Regions from separate parts of the Massilimicrobiota sp. mt181 genome, predicted to be linked through region 2. Evidence: a T-box and tRNA genes for the amino acid it is inferred to sense, from the RefSeq annotation. Region 2 holds a T-box; the other holds one or more tRNA genes.
What was found. A T-box is a leader RNA that pairs with one kind of tRNA and senses whether it is charged. The one in region 2 lies ahead of alaS (alanine--tRNA ligase), so its partner is inferred to be a tRNA-Ala.
Positions count from the first base shown of each region.

Region 1: it has a tRNA-Ala gene. The T-box ahead of alaS (alanine--tRNA ligase) is inferred to sense a tRNA for this amino acid. The anticodon was not compared.

Region 1 covers NZ_JBVAYN010000003.1:120,121-128,691, reverse strand. Annotated here, with positions in the region: gene recG (ATP-dependent DNA helicase RecG) at 1-122, shown strand, start outside; gene plsX (phosphate acyltransferase PlsX) at 159-1,142, shown strand; gene rnc (ribonuclease III) at 1,139-1,822, shown strand; gene ACZYT4_RS03015 (LysM peptidoglycan-binding domain-containing protein) at 1,889-2,155, shown strand; gene ACZYT4_RS03010 (FMN-binding protein) at 2,208-2,567, shown strand; gene ACZYT4_RS03005 (nicotinate phosphoribosyltransferase) at 2,692-4,161, shown strand; gene ACZYT4_RS03000 (prephenate dehydrogenase) at 4,189-5,019, shown strand; tRNA gene ACZYT4_RS02995 (tRNA-Cys) at 5,192-5,266, shown strand; tRNA gene ACZYT4_RS02990 (tRNA-Leu) at 5,272-5,360, shown strand; tRNA gene ACZYT4_RS02985 (tRNA-Arg) at 5,431-5,507, shown strand; tRNA gene ACZYT4_RS02980 (tRNA-Pro) at 5,521-5,597, shown strand; tRNA gene ACZYT4_RS02975 (tRNA-Ala) at 5,604-5,679, shown strand; tRNA gene ACZYT4_RS02970 (tRNA-Ser) at 5,689-5,781, shown strand; tRNA gene ACZYT4_RS02965 (tRNA-Met) at 5,799-5,875, shown strand; tRNA gene ACZYT4_RS02960 (tRNA-Asp) at 5,879-5,955, shown strand; tRNA gene ACZYT4_RS02955 (tRNA-Phe) at 5,964-6,039, shown strand; tRNA gene ACZYT4_RS02950 (tRNA-Met) at 6,062-6,138, shown strand; tRNA gene ACZYT4_RS02945 (tRNA-Ile) at 6,175-6,251, shown strand; gene ACZYT4_RS02940 (HAD-IC family P-type ATPase) at 6,375-8,571, shown strand, end outside.
Region 2 covers NZ_JBVAYN010000007.1:48,276-56,846, forward strand. Annotated here, with positions in the region: gene ACZYT4_RS05690 (carbohydrate binding domain-containing protein) at 1-1,015, shown strand, start outside; gene ACZYT4_RS05695 (MurR/RpiR family transcriptional regulator) at 1,072-1,929, opposite strand; T-box leader at 2,047-2,246, shown strand; gene alaS (alanine--tRNA ligase) at 2,283-4,892, shown strand; gene ACZYT4_RS05705 (IreB family regulatory phosphoprotein) at 4,957-5,214, shown strand; gene ruvX (Holliday junction resolvase RuvX) at 5,214-5,636, shown strand; gene ACZYT4_RS05715 (DUF1292 domain-containing protein) at 5,639-5,914, shown strand; gene ACZYT4_RS05720 (lactonase family protein) at 5,972-7,051, shown strand; gene mltG (endolytic transglycosylase MltG) at 7,154-8,194, shown strand; gene ACZYT4_RS05730 (O-methyltransferase) at 8,196-8,571, shown strand, end outside.

The DNA.
Region 1 (8,571 bases), on a different contig from region 2:
TATCTATTGCCAGAAAAGATGCTGAAGAAATTGTGAACGATTATATTGAAAAAAATGAATATTTTGGGCTAATTGGCAGGATACAGGATAAATTAAAAGAGAATAATGAATATATTGATTAAATATGTTATACTATACAAACAAGGAGTGAAGGAATCATGTATAAATTATCAATAGATGCTATGAGTGGAGATTTAGGGAGTTCGATTGTTGTGGAAGCTTGTCAGATGTTTATGCAGACACATCAAGATGTTGAACTTTATGTCACTGGAAAAAAGGAAGAACTGGAAAGTTTATCATCATATGAAAATATACATATTGTGGATGCTAGAGATGTTGTGACAATGGATGAAGGAATTATGTCAGTGCGTCGTAAAAAAGAATCAAGTATGGTCAAAGCTGTGATGATGGCACGTGAAGGTGTTGTCGATGGTGTTGTTTCATGTGGTTCAACAGGAGCTTTTTATACAAGTGCAATGCTTTTTTTAAAACGTATTCAAGGTGTAGAAAAATCATGTTTGATGGTAACAATGCCAACATATAATCAAAAAGGTGTATTAATGTTGGATGTGGGAGCTAATGCCGAAAATACACCAGAGCAATTGTATGATTTTGCGATTATGGGAAATATTTATGCCAAAAATATAAGAGGAATAGATAGTCCGCGTGTTGCTTTACTTAATATTGGAAGTGAATCTAAAAAAGGTGATGAAGTTCATCAGCAGACATATCAATTATTACAACAAAGCGATCGTTTACAATTTGTAGGTAATGTTGAAGGTCGTGATATTTTAAGTGGTGATTATGATGTTGTGGTAACAGATGGATTTAGTGGAAACATTGCTTTAAAGACTTGTGAGGGTGTGGCTTCAACATTAATGAAGATGATTAAAGAAACCATGATGTCTTCATTGAAAGGAAAAATTGGAGCTTTGTTTGCGAAATCATCTCTTTATAGTCTGAAAGAAAAATTCGATTATAAATCTGTTGGAGGAGCATTGATGATGGGATTTGAAAAGGCAGTCGTCAAAGCTCATGGAGCAAGTGATGCGAAAGCTTTTTGTAATGCGATGGATTTGGCTTATCGTATGGTCAAAATGGATGTGGTTTCTCAAATGAAGGAAGGATTAAATCAAAAATGAAAATATTAGACTTTTTACAAAAGGAAGATATTCCTTTTCATGATATTGCAATTTATAAAGAAGCTTTTACGCATGCATCTTATGCTAATGAGTCTCATTATGTTCATAAAGATTATGAGCGTTTAGAATTTATGGGAGATGCTGTATTACAGTTATATGTTTCAGAATTTTTATTTAAACTTTTTCCGGATGCACCTGAAGGAACTTTAACAACACTTCGTAGTAAGCTTGTACGCGAAGAATCTTTGGCGCGTTTTTCTAAAGAACTCGGGCTTGGAGAATTATTGTATTTAGGTGTTGGTGAAGAAAAAAGTGGTGGAAGAGAAAGAGAAAGTGTTTTGGCTAATATTTTTGAATCTTTCATTGGTGCTTTATATTTAGACTGTGGCAAAGATGAAGTCTTAAAAGTCTTGCAGCAGACGATTTTTAAACATGTCAATGATTTAGATTATGATGATATTACGGATTATAAGACAACTCTTCAGGAGTTAATTCAAGCTGATCAGCGTCGAACAGTGACATATGAACTTTTAGAAACTTCAGGGCCATCTAATGCACCTGAATTTAAAGTGGCTGTTATGATGGATGATATGTGTTTGGGTATTGGAAAAGGAACAAGTAAAAAAAGAGCAGAGCAACAGGCAGCTAAAGATGCTTTGAATAAATTAGCAACGAAATAAAAAAATACTGTTTTTTGCCTATACATGATCAACATTTTTTCATAAATTATTTTGGGAGTGATAATCATGTATAATCCATATATGTATGATGACGAAAGAGTCATTAATCCAAGAGTAGGAGAAATTGTATTATATACTGTGCATAAAGGTGATAATGTTTATCGTATTGCGAAAACGTTGAATAGTGAAGTGGCTTGGATTCAGGCAATGAACCAGTTAGGTGATGATTTATTGATTCATCCTCAACAACAATTACTGGTTCCTATTGTTTTCCAAAAAATACCACCAATGCCACAACCTTATCAAAGAGAAACTTATGATTTATATTTTTAAAAAATTGCATAAGATTTGATTTTAAGCAAAAACTATAAATAGGAGGTTTGAAATGATGAAAAAAATAATCATCCTGTTTATAGCAACGCTTTTATGTGGTTGTACACAAAAGGCACCAGATGAAACAAAAGAATCTCAATATAAAGATGGCACTTATGAAACAACAGCTATGGGTTATGGAGGAGAATTTCAGGTAGAAACAGTTATTAAAGATGATCAGATTCAGGATATTGTGATCAAAGAGCATAATGAAACGCCTTCTATTGGAGGAGTGGCTTTAGAACAAATGATTGAAAATATGAAAGAACAAAATCGATATGATGTTGATACCATTTCTGGAGCAACCAGATCTTCTCAAGCCTTAAAAGAAGCAGTTGAAAAAGCTTTTGAGCAAGCAAAAAACAATTCTTGATTGAAAATGGATAAAGAGTAGTTACAGTGATTGTGGCTACTTTTTTCGTGTTTCAAAAAGAAGAAAGGCTTTATTTTTTAAGAAAATTGGTATATGATAATGAAAAATGATAGGGGGATAGATAATGGAAAAAAATTATGTTGGTCAAGAAAGAAATATCACTCTTATTATGGATTTTTATGAATTAACAATGTCTTATAATTATTTTAAGATGGGTAAGAAAGATGAAATAGTTTATTTTGATATGTTTTATCGAAAAAATCCAGATAATGGTGGTTTCGTTATTTTTGCTGGATTACAGCAATTGATCGAGGCTATTGAAAATATGCATTTTAGTGAAGGAGATATTGCGTATTTAAGATCTTTAAATGTTTTTGATGAAGAATTTTTTGATTATTTAAGAACTTTCAAGTTTACTGGGACAATTTATTCTGTCAAAGAAGGAACACCAGTTTTTCCATATGAACCATTGGTGACAGTGAAAGCAAAGCTCATTGAAGCTCAGCTTATAGAAACATTTTTATTAGTGACTATTAACCATCAGTCTTTAATTGCGACAAAGGCGCGACGTATTGTTCAGGAAGCCAAAGGAAGAGCTGTCATGGAGTTTGGCGCAAGACGAGCACAAGGTTATGATGGTGCTCATTATGGAGCGAGAGCGGCTTATATTGGTGGTGTTGCAGGGACAGCTACTGTTTCTGCTGGAAAAGATTTTCATATGCCTGTTTTAGGGACAATGGCTCATTCTTTTGTTCAATCATTTGATTCTGAATATGAAGCATTTAAAGCGTATGCTCAAATTTATCCAGATAACTGTGTTTTATTAGTTGATACATATGATACTTTAAAGAGCGGTGTTCCTCATGCGATTCGTATTGCTGAAGAAGTTTTAGCGCCAATGGGGAAACGATTAAAAGGAATTCGTTTAGACAGTGGAGATATTGCTTATTTAACGAAAAAAGCAAGAATGATGCTTGATGTAGCTGGTTTACATGATTGTCAGATTACAGTTTCTAATTCCTTGGATGAATATTTGATACGTTCTGTATTGGAACAGGGTGCACAAATAGATTCTTTTGGAGTTGGAGAAAATATGATTGTATCAAAATCTTCTCCAGTTTTTGGTGGTGTTTATAAACTTGCTGCAATAGAAAAAAATGGAGAAATTATTCCTAAAATTAAAATTTCTGAAAATAGAGAAAAGATTACAAACCCTGGTTATAAAAAGGTATATCGTTTAATTGAAAAAGAAACAAATAAAGCTATTGCGGATATTATTGCTTTCCATGATGAGGTTTTAGATGAAAATCAGGATTTGACAATTTATCATCAATTAGATGCATGGAAACATAAGACGCTTTATGCTGGTACATATGAAGTCCATCCACTACAGACTTTAGTTTTTGATGAAGGAAAGAATGTTTATCCACATTATACATTAGATGAAATTTGTGCTTATTCAGCACAACAAAAACAATTCTTATGGGATGAAATCTTCCGTTTAGAATATCCTCATTTATATTATGTGGATTTAACACAAAAATTATTGGATTATAAACTCAAAATGTTGGCAGAAGGGAAAAAGGGACATTAAAGTTTTCTTTTAAGGATCAATGCTGATATGATTATTACAGTTGTAGGATTAGGTGTTATAGGTGGAAGTTTTGTTAAAGCACTTAAAGGTAAAGGTTATGATGTTTATGGTGTTGATTGCAATCAACAGACTTTAGATATGGCCAAAGAAGAAGGTTGTATTATTGAAGGATATCAGGATGGACATGAAATTATTGAAAAAAGTGATCTCACAATTATTTGTTTATATCCATCACAAGTGCTTGATTTTATCTCTCAACATACTTTTAAAAAAGGAAGTATTGTGAGTGATGTCGTGGGGATTAAATCGTATTTTTTAGCAAAAGCTTTAGAAATTATCGATCAAGATGTTGAATATATTAGTGGTCATCCAATGGCAGGAAGAGAAAAAAAAGGATATTTGTATGCAAGTGAAAAAGTGTTTCATAATGCAAATTATATTGTCATACAACATGAAAAAAACCATCAGAAATCAATTGATTTTATGTGTCAATTTGTTGCTGAATTAGGATTTAAAAGTGTCAAAATTATGAGTCCTTATGCTCATGATGAAATTATTTCATTTACTTCTCAATTACCACATACATTGGCTGTGGCACTAATCAATAGTGATGATGAAAAATATGAGACCGGAAAGTATATTGGTGATTCTTTTCGTGACCTGACTCGTATTGCCAATATTAATGCGGATTTATGGATAGAATTGTTTTTTAATAACCAGGAATACTTATTATCATCAATGGCACGCTTTGAAAAAGAGTTCGATCAATTAAAAAAAGCAATTTATCAAAAAGATGAAAAAGCTTTAAGAGAGATGTTTTTGAAATCATCAAAGCGTCGCGAGAAATTGGAAAAATAGTCTTAAAATCAACAATATTTGTACATACGTAATGAAAGAGATTGAAAACTTTATAAAAAATCTCTTTCATTATTCTTTTGAGAAACATTTTGAAATGTAAAAAAAACAAAAAAAGGTATTGCATAAATGTGGAAAATATTATATACTATTTGAGCAACGAGTTAAGGGAAATGGTTCCATAGCCAAGTTGGTAAGGCTACAGACTGCAACTCTGTCATCGTCGGTTCGAGTCCGGCTGGAACCTCCATTGTTGCCCAGGTGGCGAAATTGGTAGACGCACAGGACTTAAAATCCTGCGGACCTTAAAATCCGTGCCGGTTCGACTCCGGCCCTGGGCACCAAATAAAAAAATTAAAAAAAGTGTTGCAATTGATAAAAAAATGTGATATTATTGAATGGCACTGTTAAGAGGCGCTAGTAGCTCAACTGGATAGAGTGCTTGACTACGGATCAAGAGGTTGTGGGTTCGATTCCTGCCTAGCGCGCCAATCAAATATCAAACGGGAAGTAGCACAGCTTGGTAGTGCACCTGGTTTGGGACCAGGGGGTCGCAGGTTCGAATCCTGTCTTCCCGACCATTTAATGGGGCTTTAGCTCAGCTGGGAGAGCGCCTGCTTTGCACGCAGGAGGTCAGCGGTTCGATCCCGCTAAGCTCCACCATTATGTTGCGGAGGTTTACCCAAGTCCGGCTGAAGGGATCGGTCTTGAAAACCGACAGGGGATGAAAGTCCCGCGGGGGTTCGAATCCCTCAACCTCCGCCATTTATTAAATTTCATATCGCGGGATGGAGCAGTCTGGTAGCTCGTCGGGCTCATAACCCGAAGGTCGTTGGTTCAAATCCTTCTCCCGCAACCAAATGGTCTGGTAGTTCAGTTGGTTAGAATGCCGCCCTGTCACGGCGGAGGTCGCGGGTTCGAGCCCCGTCCAGACCGCCATTTATTTTGGTTCCGTAGCTCAGTCGGTAGAGCAGAGGACTGAAAATCCTCGTGTCGCTGGTTCGATTCCGGCCGGAACCACCATTTTTTAAACGATTCACTACATGGCGGGGTAGCTCAGTTGGCTAGAGCAATCGGTTCATACCCGGTGGGTCGGGGGTTCGAATCCCTTCCCCGCTACCATTGAGTCAATGAGTGGTGAATACCACTTTTTATTTTGGACCCTTAGCTCAGTTGGTTAGAGCTATCGGCTCATAACCGATCGGTCGAAGGTTCGAGTCCTTCAGGGTCCACCATATTGTTGATAACCTCTTATGAGGTTTTTTTTGTTTTTTTGTAAAAAAAATTGTGCTATGATATTCTTATGGACTTTCACATAAATTCCATAAAGTTTTATTAAGATACAAGCAGGTGATATAATGGAAGATATAAGACATATGGGATTAACTGATCAGCAAGTTGAATCACGTATTCAACAGGGACATGTTAATATTTCTCATGATAATATTTCTAAAACAAAGAAGCAAATTGTTTTGGAACATACTTTGACATATTTCAACTGTTTAAATGTTTTTTTAGCAGCTATTATTATATCGACAGGGAGATGGACTAATCTCACTTTTATGGTTGTCGTTATTATTAATGCTTTTATAGGTATATATCAGGAATTTAAAGTTAAGAAAATTATTGATCAGTTAACATTAGTCACTGTGAAAACAATAAAAGTCATTAGAAATCAACAAATCCAAACTATTCCTATAGAAGAACTCGTTCTTGATGATGTTGTTTTTTTAGAGGCAGGAAATCAAATTGGTAGTGACTGTATTGTTTTAAAATCACAGGGTATGGAAGTTAATGAATCTATGTTAACGGGTGAATCAGAGCCAGTAAAGAAGATGAAAAATGATGAATTACTTTCTGGAAGTTTCGTTGTGGCAGGAAGTGCTTATGCGAAAGTTATCAGAGTTGGTAATGATAACTATTCAACAAATCTTGTACGCAAAGCTAAAAATAAAAATAATGCTTCTTCGGAAATGAAAAATTCTATTGAAAAAGTTATCAAGATTTTAAGTGTTGTGATTATTCCGGTAGGAATTGTTCTTTATTTTTCTCAGTTAACTGCTTTTCCTAATGATCAGGCAAGCGCGATTGTGAAAACTGTTGCAGGCGTTGTGGGGATGATTCCTGAAGGGCTGGTTTTGCTAACAAGTTTGTCTTTTATTATTGGTGTTGGTAAACTGGCAAGAAAAAATGCTTTGATTCAGGAAATGGAAGCTATTGAAGCCCTGGCAAGAGTGGATGTTTTATGTCTTGATAAGACAGGAACCATTACAACAGGGGAACTTAAGGTAGATCGTGTTTTGCCACTTCATTCTTCTTCTTTTCATGACATTGAAACGATTATGGGAGCAATGGCACATGAATTTGATGATGTGAATGCGACACAGCTGGCTTTACAAGATTATTTTTTAAAGTCTGAGCATATTGAAGTTTTGGAACGTATTCCATTTTCTTCGCAGCGTAAAATGAGAGCTTTGCATATTCAGGGAAAAGGGCACTACGTTTTAGGAGCACCAGAATTTCTCGTATCTGATGATTCTCAAACGTTGGAAATGGCTGAGTCCTATGCGAAAGAAGGCTATCGTGTCTTGTTGTTGGGTGAGACAGATTGTCTTGATTCTCATACATCTCAAATAGGCCATGTCAAAGCGATGGCTCTCATTGTGATTTATGATTGTATTCGCCCTGAGGCTAAAGAAACGCTTCGTTTTTTTGAAAATGCCCATGTTGATATACGCATATTATCTGGGGATAATCCAATGACTGTTTCACGTGTTGCCCAATTGGCAGGATTAAAAAATGGTGATCTATATATTGATGCATCCACTTTTCCTGATGATGACATGGAACTTGAAAAGATTGTCTCTCACTATCGTGTTTTTGGGCGTGTAAAGCCAGAACAAAAACAACGTATTATCAAAGCTTTACAAGCCAATCAACATGTTGTAGGGATGGTTGGTGATGGTGTGAATGATGTTTTGGCATTGAAGGATGCTGATTGTGGGATTGCTATGGCGGCAGGTAGTGATGCGGCTAAACAGGCAGCACATATTGTTTTATTGGATTCTTCGTTTGCATCCATGGTCGATATCGTCAATGAGGGGAGAGCTATTATTGCAGATATTGAAAGAGTCAGCTCTCTTTATCTAACAAAAACGATTTATTCGACTGCTCTTTGTTTGATTTTTGCTGCTCTAAGATTCAGTTATCCATTTACACCTTTACAGTTAAGCCTCATCAGTGGTCTTGCGATTGGACTACCAAGTTTCCTTTTAACATTAGAGCGTGCTTCTACATTATCATCACAAGGTTTCTTTAAACATGTGATGTCTACAGCTTTACCATGTGCTCTCACAATGATTATTTATATGTTATTGATTACTTGGATTGGTAGCTACTTCCATTTTGATTCCAAACTTTTATCTACATACTATTATTTAGTTGCCGGTTTTATCAGTTTTTTAGTGGTTTATATTGTATGTATGCCATGGAGTCGTTTAAGAGTTACTGTAACGAGTCTGTTTGCGGTTGTCTTTTATTTGATCTTGATGATTA
Region 2 (8,571 bases):
TACATTAAAGGATAATTCTGAACAACAACAAAAAATTTATGAATATCGTTATTTCGAGGATGATAGAAAAGTTGATGATTTAGGTTATCCAGTTGTTAAAGAAATACATAATAATATTAATTTTTCTAAAGGAATTAATATTAATTTACCTAGTGGTGGGATTGTCTTTTTAACAACAATAGATACTGACACTCAAGTGCAACAAGCCCAAATTCAAATTGAACATATTGATGAAATAACTAATGAATATATTTTGGGTTCAGAATTCGAATTGCTGGATGAAACAGGGAAAGTTATAAGTCAATGGAAAACGCAAAAAGAACCGCATATTATAAATGGCCTTAATCCAATGAAAACATATGTTATTCATCAGTTATCAGCAGCAAAAGGATATGTAAAAGTTAAAGATTTAAAAATATCTGCAGAAGATTATATGAAAGGCGAGAGTCTGATAATAAAAAATAAACAATCTATGGGGAAAATAATTTTGAATGTTGTAGATAAAGATAGTCAAAAACCATTATCAAATATTGAATATACTATTAGTGATGTGAATGGAAATAGACTAGAAATATTAAAAACAAATAATGAAGGACAAGCAATAAGTCAAAATTATAATATTTTTAACTACGAAAATGGAAGTGCTAAAGAAAAAATAAAATATATTCTCAAAGAAAGTCAAAACAATGCTTTTTATCAAACAGATTCTCGTGAGTATATCATTGAGTTTGATTATATGAATGATCAAACAGATTTAGTAGAAAAAACAATATATATACAAAAGACACCTTTACCAATTATTGATACTCAAGAAAATCAGAACAATTCTTATAATAATGATAAGAAAGATACTTATGATAAAGATGTTGAAGTTATAAATGAAAAAAATATATCTTCAATACAAACTGGTGATTCTGTTAAAACATATGATACAAGTTCAATATTTACGATGTTTTTGATAAGTATGATATTTGGAATAATTAGTATATGGTTGTTCATAAAAAAAGTGAAGTAATATAAAAAGAAAGGTAGAATTGACTATCTTTCTTTTCTAATTGTTAAATTACAGAATTATGATTTTTTTCTATGATCTATTAATTGATCAGAATCATATTTGGTTTTAAAGGCTTCGTCATAATGTCTAGCGAAAATAGCAGTATAGAGAATATCAAATATAAAATGGATGGATAGGGTAGAGCCCAGTGTTGAGATTTTATTATAGATTTGTTCTCGACTATCTAAATTGAGAACATAGTGGCAATATGAAGAAAGTTGATTGTTTCCAATTGATGTTATACCTATCATAGGAACGTGATTCATCTTAAGTATTTGGGCAGCTTTAATGACTTCTTCTGTTTCACCAGAATATGAGACTAGAATGGCACAATGATGATGATTGGATTGTGCAGCTTGGAATAGTTGCTCATTTATCATTGGAGCAATCCTTACATCTTTACCGATTCTAAACATTTTATATTGGAAATCACTTGCCATTCGTAGTGGTCCAGAAACTCCATAAATATCAATGATTTGTGCATTATCTAATAAAATGACAGATTGACGTAAATCTTCTTGATTTAATAATTGAACTGTTTCATCAAGACTTTCTTTATATAATTCGATAAGAGTATTCACAATATGGGAAAGATTCGTATTTTTTTGAAATGGAAAATTAGCATTGATATCACTTTGATGTGAAAGAACATATTGTAAATTTGCAGATAATTCGATTTTAAAATCATTATAACCTTTAAAATTGAGCTTTTGGCATAAACGCACAATTGTTGCGGGTGATGTAAAAGTTTTTTTGGCAAGTTCCACACTTGATAAATTAAGTACTTCTTCGCTGTGATTCAAAATATATTCAGCAATACTCTTTTCTGAGGGAGAAAACTGATTAGCAAGCTCTAATTTTTTTAATAAACTCATATGTCATACCTCCATTAAAAATAGTTTATCATTTTTTAAGAAAATGAAAAGATTTATCACCTATAAATTACTAAAAGATATATTGATTTTTGATGATAAATTGGATATAATATCAAAGTCAAATCGTTGAAGAAGGAAAGTATTTATAATGATTTCTCAAGAGAGGGAATGGTTGGTGAAAATTCCTGGGTCATGATAAAGAAAGCTACCTTCTAAGAGTGATGCAAACATCAACGTAAATCGGCGTTAACGATCAAAGAGCATAATGAGTATTCATTATGAATAAGGATGGTACCGCGATAATAGTCGTTCCTTTTGAGGAATGACTTTTTTTATTCAAAGGAGGAAAAATCATGAAACAATTAACTGGAAATCAGGTACGACAGATGTTTTTGGATTTCTTTAAATCTAAAGGACATATGATTGAACCTGGAGCATCTTTAATTCCCCATAACGATCCAACATTATTGTGGATTAATGCTGGGGTTGCCGCTTTAAAAAAATACTTTGATGGAACAGAAAAGCCTGCATGTAATCGTATTGCGAATGCCCAAAAATCTATTCGTACAAACGATATTGAAAATGTTGGAAAGACAGCAAGACATCATACATTTTTTGAGATGTTAGGAAATTTTTCTATAGGAGATTATTTTAAGGAAGAAGCAATTCCATTTGCCTGGGAGTTTTTAACAAGCCCAGAATGGATTGGCTTTGATAAAGATAAGCTTTATATCAGTGTTTATACAGATGATGAAGAAGCTTATCGTATTTGGACAGAAGTTTGTCATGTAGATCCTAGTCATATTTTAAAAACATATGATAACTTCTGGGAAATTGGTGAAGGACCTGGAGGACCGGATTCTGAAATTTTCTATGACCGAGGAGAAAAATATGATCCAGAAGGAATAGGAGAAAAATTATTCTTTGATGAAATGGAAAACGATCGTTATATTGAAGTATGGAATGTTGTCTTTTCACAATATGACTGTAATCCTGCTATTGATCGTAAGGATTATAAAGAATTACCACAAAAAAATATTGATACTGGAATGGGCTTAGAAAGACTTGTCAGCATTATTCAGGAAGGGGAAACAAACTTTGATACAGATTTGTTTTTACCAATTATTCATGCTACTGAAAAACTGGCAAAAGTACCTTATGCAGAAAATAAAATGGCTTATCGTGTAATTGCTGACCATATCCGTACTGTGACTTTCGCATTAAGTGATGGTGCATTATTTGATAATGCAGGACGAGGTTATGTTTTAAGAAGAATTTTAAGACGTGCTGTACGTTATGGGAAAAAGATTGGTATTGATCACTCATTTATGTATGAACTTGTTGGTGTTGTTGCAGATATCATGAAAGATTTCTATGACTATTTACCTGCTAAAGTGGAATATGTCAGTGGGTTGGTTAAAAAAGAAGAAGAAGCTTTCCATAAGACATTATCAAATGGAGAAAAATTATTGAATCAGATGTTACAAAAAAGCCAAAATCATTTATTAAATGGTCAAGATGCTTTTAAATTATATGATACATATGGTTTCCCATTAGAATTAACTGTAGAAATTGCTGAAGAATCTGGTTTTGAAGTTGATGAAGAAGGATTCAAGGCAGAAATGAAAGCACAACAGGAACGTGCTAGAAATGCCAGAGGAGACTTGGAATCTATGTCTTCACAAAAACCTGATTTAATGGCTTTTGATCAACCTTCAACATTTATTTATGATCCTACACCTATTCAGGCTAAGGTTATCGCTGTTTTTAAAGATGGTGTTAAATGTGATGAAATTACAGATAAAGGAGAAATTATTTTAGATCAGACAACTTTCTATGCAGAAATGGGTGGACAATGTGCTGATACTGGAACAATGTCTAATGAGACAACAGTATTAAATGTGACATATGTAAACAAAGCACCACATCAACAACATTTGCATACTGTAGAAGTTCAAAAAGGTTCAGTCCATGTTGGTGATAGCTTAACTTTATATGTTGATATGAAGAAGCGTTCTTTTATCACATATAATCATACGGCAACACATCTTTTACAGAAGGCTTTAAAAAATGTTTTAGGTGATCATGTTTCTCAGGCAGGATCTTATGTGGACGATTTAAGATTACGTTTTGACTTTACACATCCACAAAAGGTGACTGAAGAACAATTACTTCAGGTAGAAGATCAGGTCAATGAACAAATCTTTAATGGTTTAGATGTTGATATTCAATATATGAGCAAAGATGAAGCAATGAAGTCAAGGGCAATGGCTTTATTTGATGAAAAATATGGTGATGAAGTCCGTGTTGTCAGTGTTGGCGATTATTCAAAAGAATTATGTGGTGGATGCCATGTTCATAATAGTTTAGAAATTGGAATCTTTAAGATTGTCAGTGAAGAAAGTGTTGGTTCAGGTGTTAGACGTATTGAAGCTGTTACATCTAAACAGGCATATCAGGTTTTCAAGAAAAATGAAGACACTTTAAATCAAGTTCAAAAATTATTGAAAATTAAGAATAAAAATGAAACGATTGAAAAAGTTCAACATTTTATGGATGAAACAACTGAAATCAAAAAAGAAAGAGATCAATATTTAGAACAATTAAACGTTTTATCTGCAAAAGAACAATCAAAGAATATTTTAGATATTCATGGTGTACAATTCTTATATGTGAAAGAAAGCAAGGATGTTGCTTCAGCAAAACAAATGGCTTTTGATCTTCGTGATCAGTTAGAACATGGTGTTGTTGTGATGGTGAATGAATACGAAGATAAAGTATCTTACTTTGTTGCCTTAACAAAATCAATGGTAAAAGATGGTTATAAAGCTGGAGATATGATTAAGATAATTAATGAAGTGACATCTGGCCGTGGCGGTGGAAAACCTGATTTTGCGCAAGGTGGATGTACTGATATCACAAAAATGGATGAGGCCATTGCACAAATCAAAATGCAATTCTAAGTTTTTACTAGCAATTTGAGACTATTTAGTGTAATATAGATTATATAGATGGGAGGTAGTACAAATGGGAAAAGATTTTACTCAAACACGTCTATTTAATTCAGAAGAAATTAAAAGAGAAGTTATCCATTCTCATTTAATGACAGTTGCTAATGCTTTGGATGAAAGAGGTTATAATGCTGTTCATCAAATTGCAGGATATCTGATTTCTAATGATCCTGCTTATATTTCAAGCCATAAAGGTGCACGTTCAATTATTCAACAGATTGATCGTGATGAAATTATTGAAGAATTAGTTAAATTTTATCTGGAGTCAAAATAGTGGAGAAAATATTAGGATTAGATTTAGGATCAAGAACATGTGGCATTGCAATGAGTGATGCTCTTGGCATGATTGCCCATGGTGTTGAGACCTATCGTTTTGAAGAAAATAATTATAAAAGTGCTGCCAAGCATATTCAGGAAATAGTCAAAGAGCATCATATTCATACAATTGTGCTCGGGTTACCTAAGCATATGAATGGAGATTTAGGTGAAAGAGCACAGATTTCAATTGCTTTTAAAGAAAGACTTGAAAAAATGATGGATGTTGAAGTGGTATTAGTTGATGAAAGATTGACAACTGTCATGGCACAGAATCAATTGATTTTTGCAGATGTGTCACGTAAAAAAAGAAAAAAAGTCATTGATAAAATGGCAGCTGTACAGATCTTACAGGGATACTTAGATGGTCAAAGGAGATAATCATGGACGTAAATAAAATACAGGTAATTGATGATGATGGTAATGAGTTAGAATTTGATGTCCTTTTTACTTTTGATAGTGAAGATACAGGCAAAAAATATGTTTTATATTATGATGCTGAAGATGAGAATGCACAGGTTTATTCATCAATCTATGATGATGAAGGACATTTATATCCTATTGAAACACCGGATGAATGGGATATGATTGAAGAAGTTTTCAATAGCTTCATGGCAGATGATGAAGAAGAGATGGATTCTCAAGATAATAACGAATAGATTTGTTGTCATCAGGAGGGTAACGAAAGTTACCTTTCTTTATTAAGGAGGATAAAAATGGCGTTTTTATTTTTTAAGAGAAGAAGAGTGAAACCCATCTTTGTAGGAAGTAATGGGAATGATTTAACAAGAGGAATATATGTATTTCATTTAGATATTGATAATGGGGAAATCTTAAAAAAGAAATTTTACAAGTCTTTAGCAAACCCAACGTCTATTTTTAAACGTGAACGTTATATTTTTGTTTGTTATAAAAACAAGACTGGACGACCAACGGATGGTGGAATATGGCAATATGCATCAATGGACTTGCAGTTTGGACTCACAGCAAAGGTGACAAATCATGGAAAGACTTATGTTTGGTGCTATGTGAATCCTGATCGTTCATATGCTTATGCTGTTGATTATTATAACAGTGAAGTTGTTGTGGTGCCAATTTTGAAACAGAAGATTGTCAAAGTTGTTCAAACGATTAAACATGTTGGTCATGGACCTGATCCAAAACGTCAAAGCGAGGCACATCCTTGTTTTATTGATCAGACACCGGATGGAAAATGGATGGTTGTCTGTGACTTAGGAACAGATGAGATTGTTTTCTATGATATTGGTGAAAAAGGTAGATTATCACGCAATGATGAATTATCATTCCATGTAAAACCTGGTTCAGGGCCAAAGAAGATTATTTTTTCACCTGATGGACAATATGCTTACGTCTTAAATGAATTGACAAGTATGGTCAATGTGTATCGTTATCAGGATGGACATATGACTCTCATTCAGGAAATTGTCACATATCCAACAGATGAATATGTTGGAACAAATACAGGTGGAGATATTCTTATGAATGATAGTGGAGATTATCTTTTGGTATCTAACTGTGGTCATGATTCAGTTACAACTTTTGAAGTTGATATACCATCAGGAATGCTGACAAAAGTAGATGTCACAGATACAGATGAAAAACCAGTTCAAATGATTATTGTTGATAATAGATTTGTTGTTGTTGCTTCACAAAAAGGTGGATCTATTGAATCATTTGAAATTAAACGTGGAGAATCTAAAGGTGTTTTATTTGAAACACATTTCAGTTATATGATTGGGGAACCTGTTTGTCTGATTGAAGGAAGGGGAATTTAAGAGCTTATTAAGCTCTTTTTTTCATGAAAATGATAAAAAAATGGCGAATATTGATAATTCTTGTAAAATAACCTATAATAAGTAGAAGATGGAGGATATTTTATGAAGAATAAAAAAATTATTTATATAATAGGCGGAGTGATTATTGCCTGTATTATAGGAATTATTATTTTTTATAATCATGGCATTTCTGCTGTTTCTTCAAAAGATGAAGAAGTCATTGTGACGATTGAAAGTGGTTCAACAGCTTCACAAATGCTTGATACATTGGATGAAGCTGGATTGGTTAATAATAAATTATGTGGAGAAATTTTTTTAAAACTGAATCATTTTGATCATTTACAGGCCAATACATATATTTTAAATAAAAATATGTCATTGTCTGATATTTTCTCCATATTTGAAAATCCTGATGTTCAATATATTGTTTTATCCAGATTAACAATTAAAGAAGGAACAACAATTCCAGAAGTTGCACAATCATTTGCTGACATATTAAATATATCAGCAGATGAAGTCATCAAACAATGGGATAATCAGGACTATTTACAATCATTAATTGATGAATACTGGTTCATTGATGAGAGTATATTAGATGCTGATATTCTTTATCCATTAGAAGGATATCTTTATCCGGAAACATACTATATTACAGAACTAGAACCAGATTTAAAAAGTATGACGAAATTAGCTTTAGATATGATGGATCAGCAATTGTCTGCTTATCAAGATGATATTGAAAAGATGGGATGGACACCACACCAGTTTTTAACCTTTGCATCAATTGTTGAAAGAGAATCTTTATTTGATGAAGATCGTCCAAAAATTGCCGGTGTTTTTATGAACCGTTTGAATAAAGATATGTTACTGCAAAGTGATATTACAGTGAATTATGCATGGCAAAGAACGGGTGTTGATGTTTCAGTTGCACATACGCAAATTGATTCACGTTATAATACATATAAGTATACAGGGTTACCAGTGGGACCGATTAGTACTGTTTCGAAGGTGACTATTGAATCTTGTTTGAATTATGAACACCATGACTATTATTATTTCTTTGCTAAAGAAGATGGAACAGTGATTTATAGTCGTACCTATGAAGAACATCAAAAAGTTGTAGAGGAGAATAAGTGGTATTAAGATGATGACATTAGAGGAATTAGAAAAAGATGCATTGAATCGTCATATACCTGTTATGCAAAAAGAGGGAATCCTCTTTTTGATTGAGCAGTTAAAAACCATTCAAGCATCATCATGTTTGGAGATTGGTTCAGCGATTGGATATTCAGCGATGATGATGGTCACACATGTTGATGATTTGATGGTGGAAACGATCGAATTGGATGAACAACGTTATCAAGAAGCTGTTCAACATATTCAGGAAAGACAATTAGATCAAAGAATTGTGATTCATCATGATAATGCTTTAACTTTTGATTGCCAAAAGTTACAATGTGCACCTTATGATTGTTTATTTATTGATGCCGCAAAAGCACAATATCAGAAATTTTTTGAGA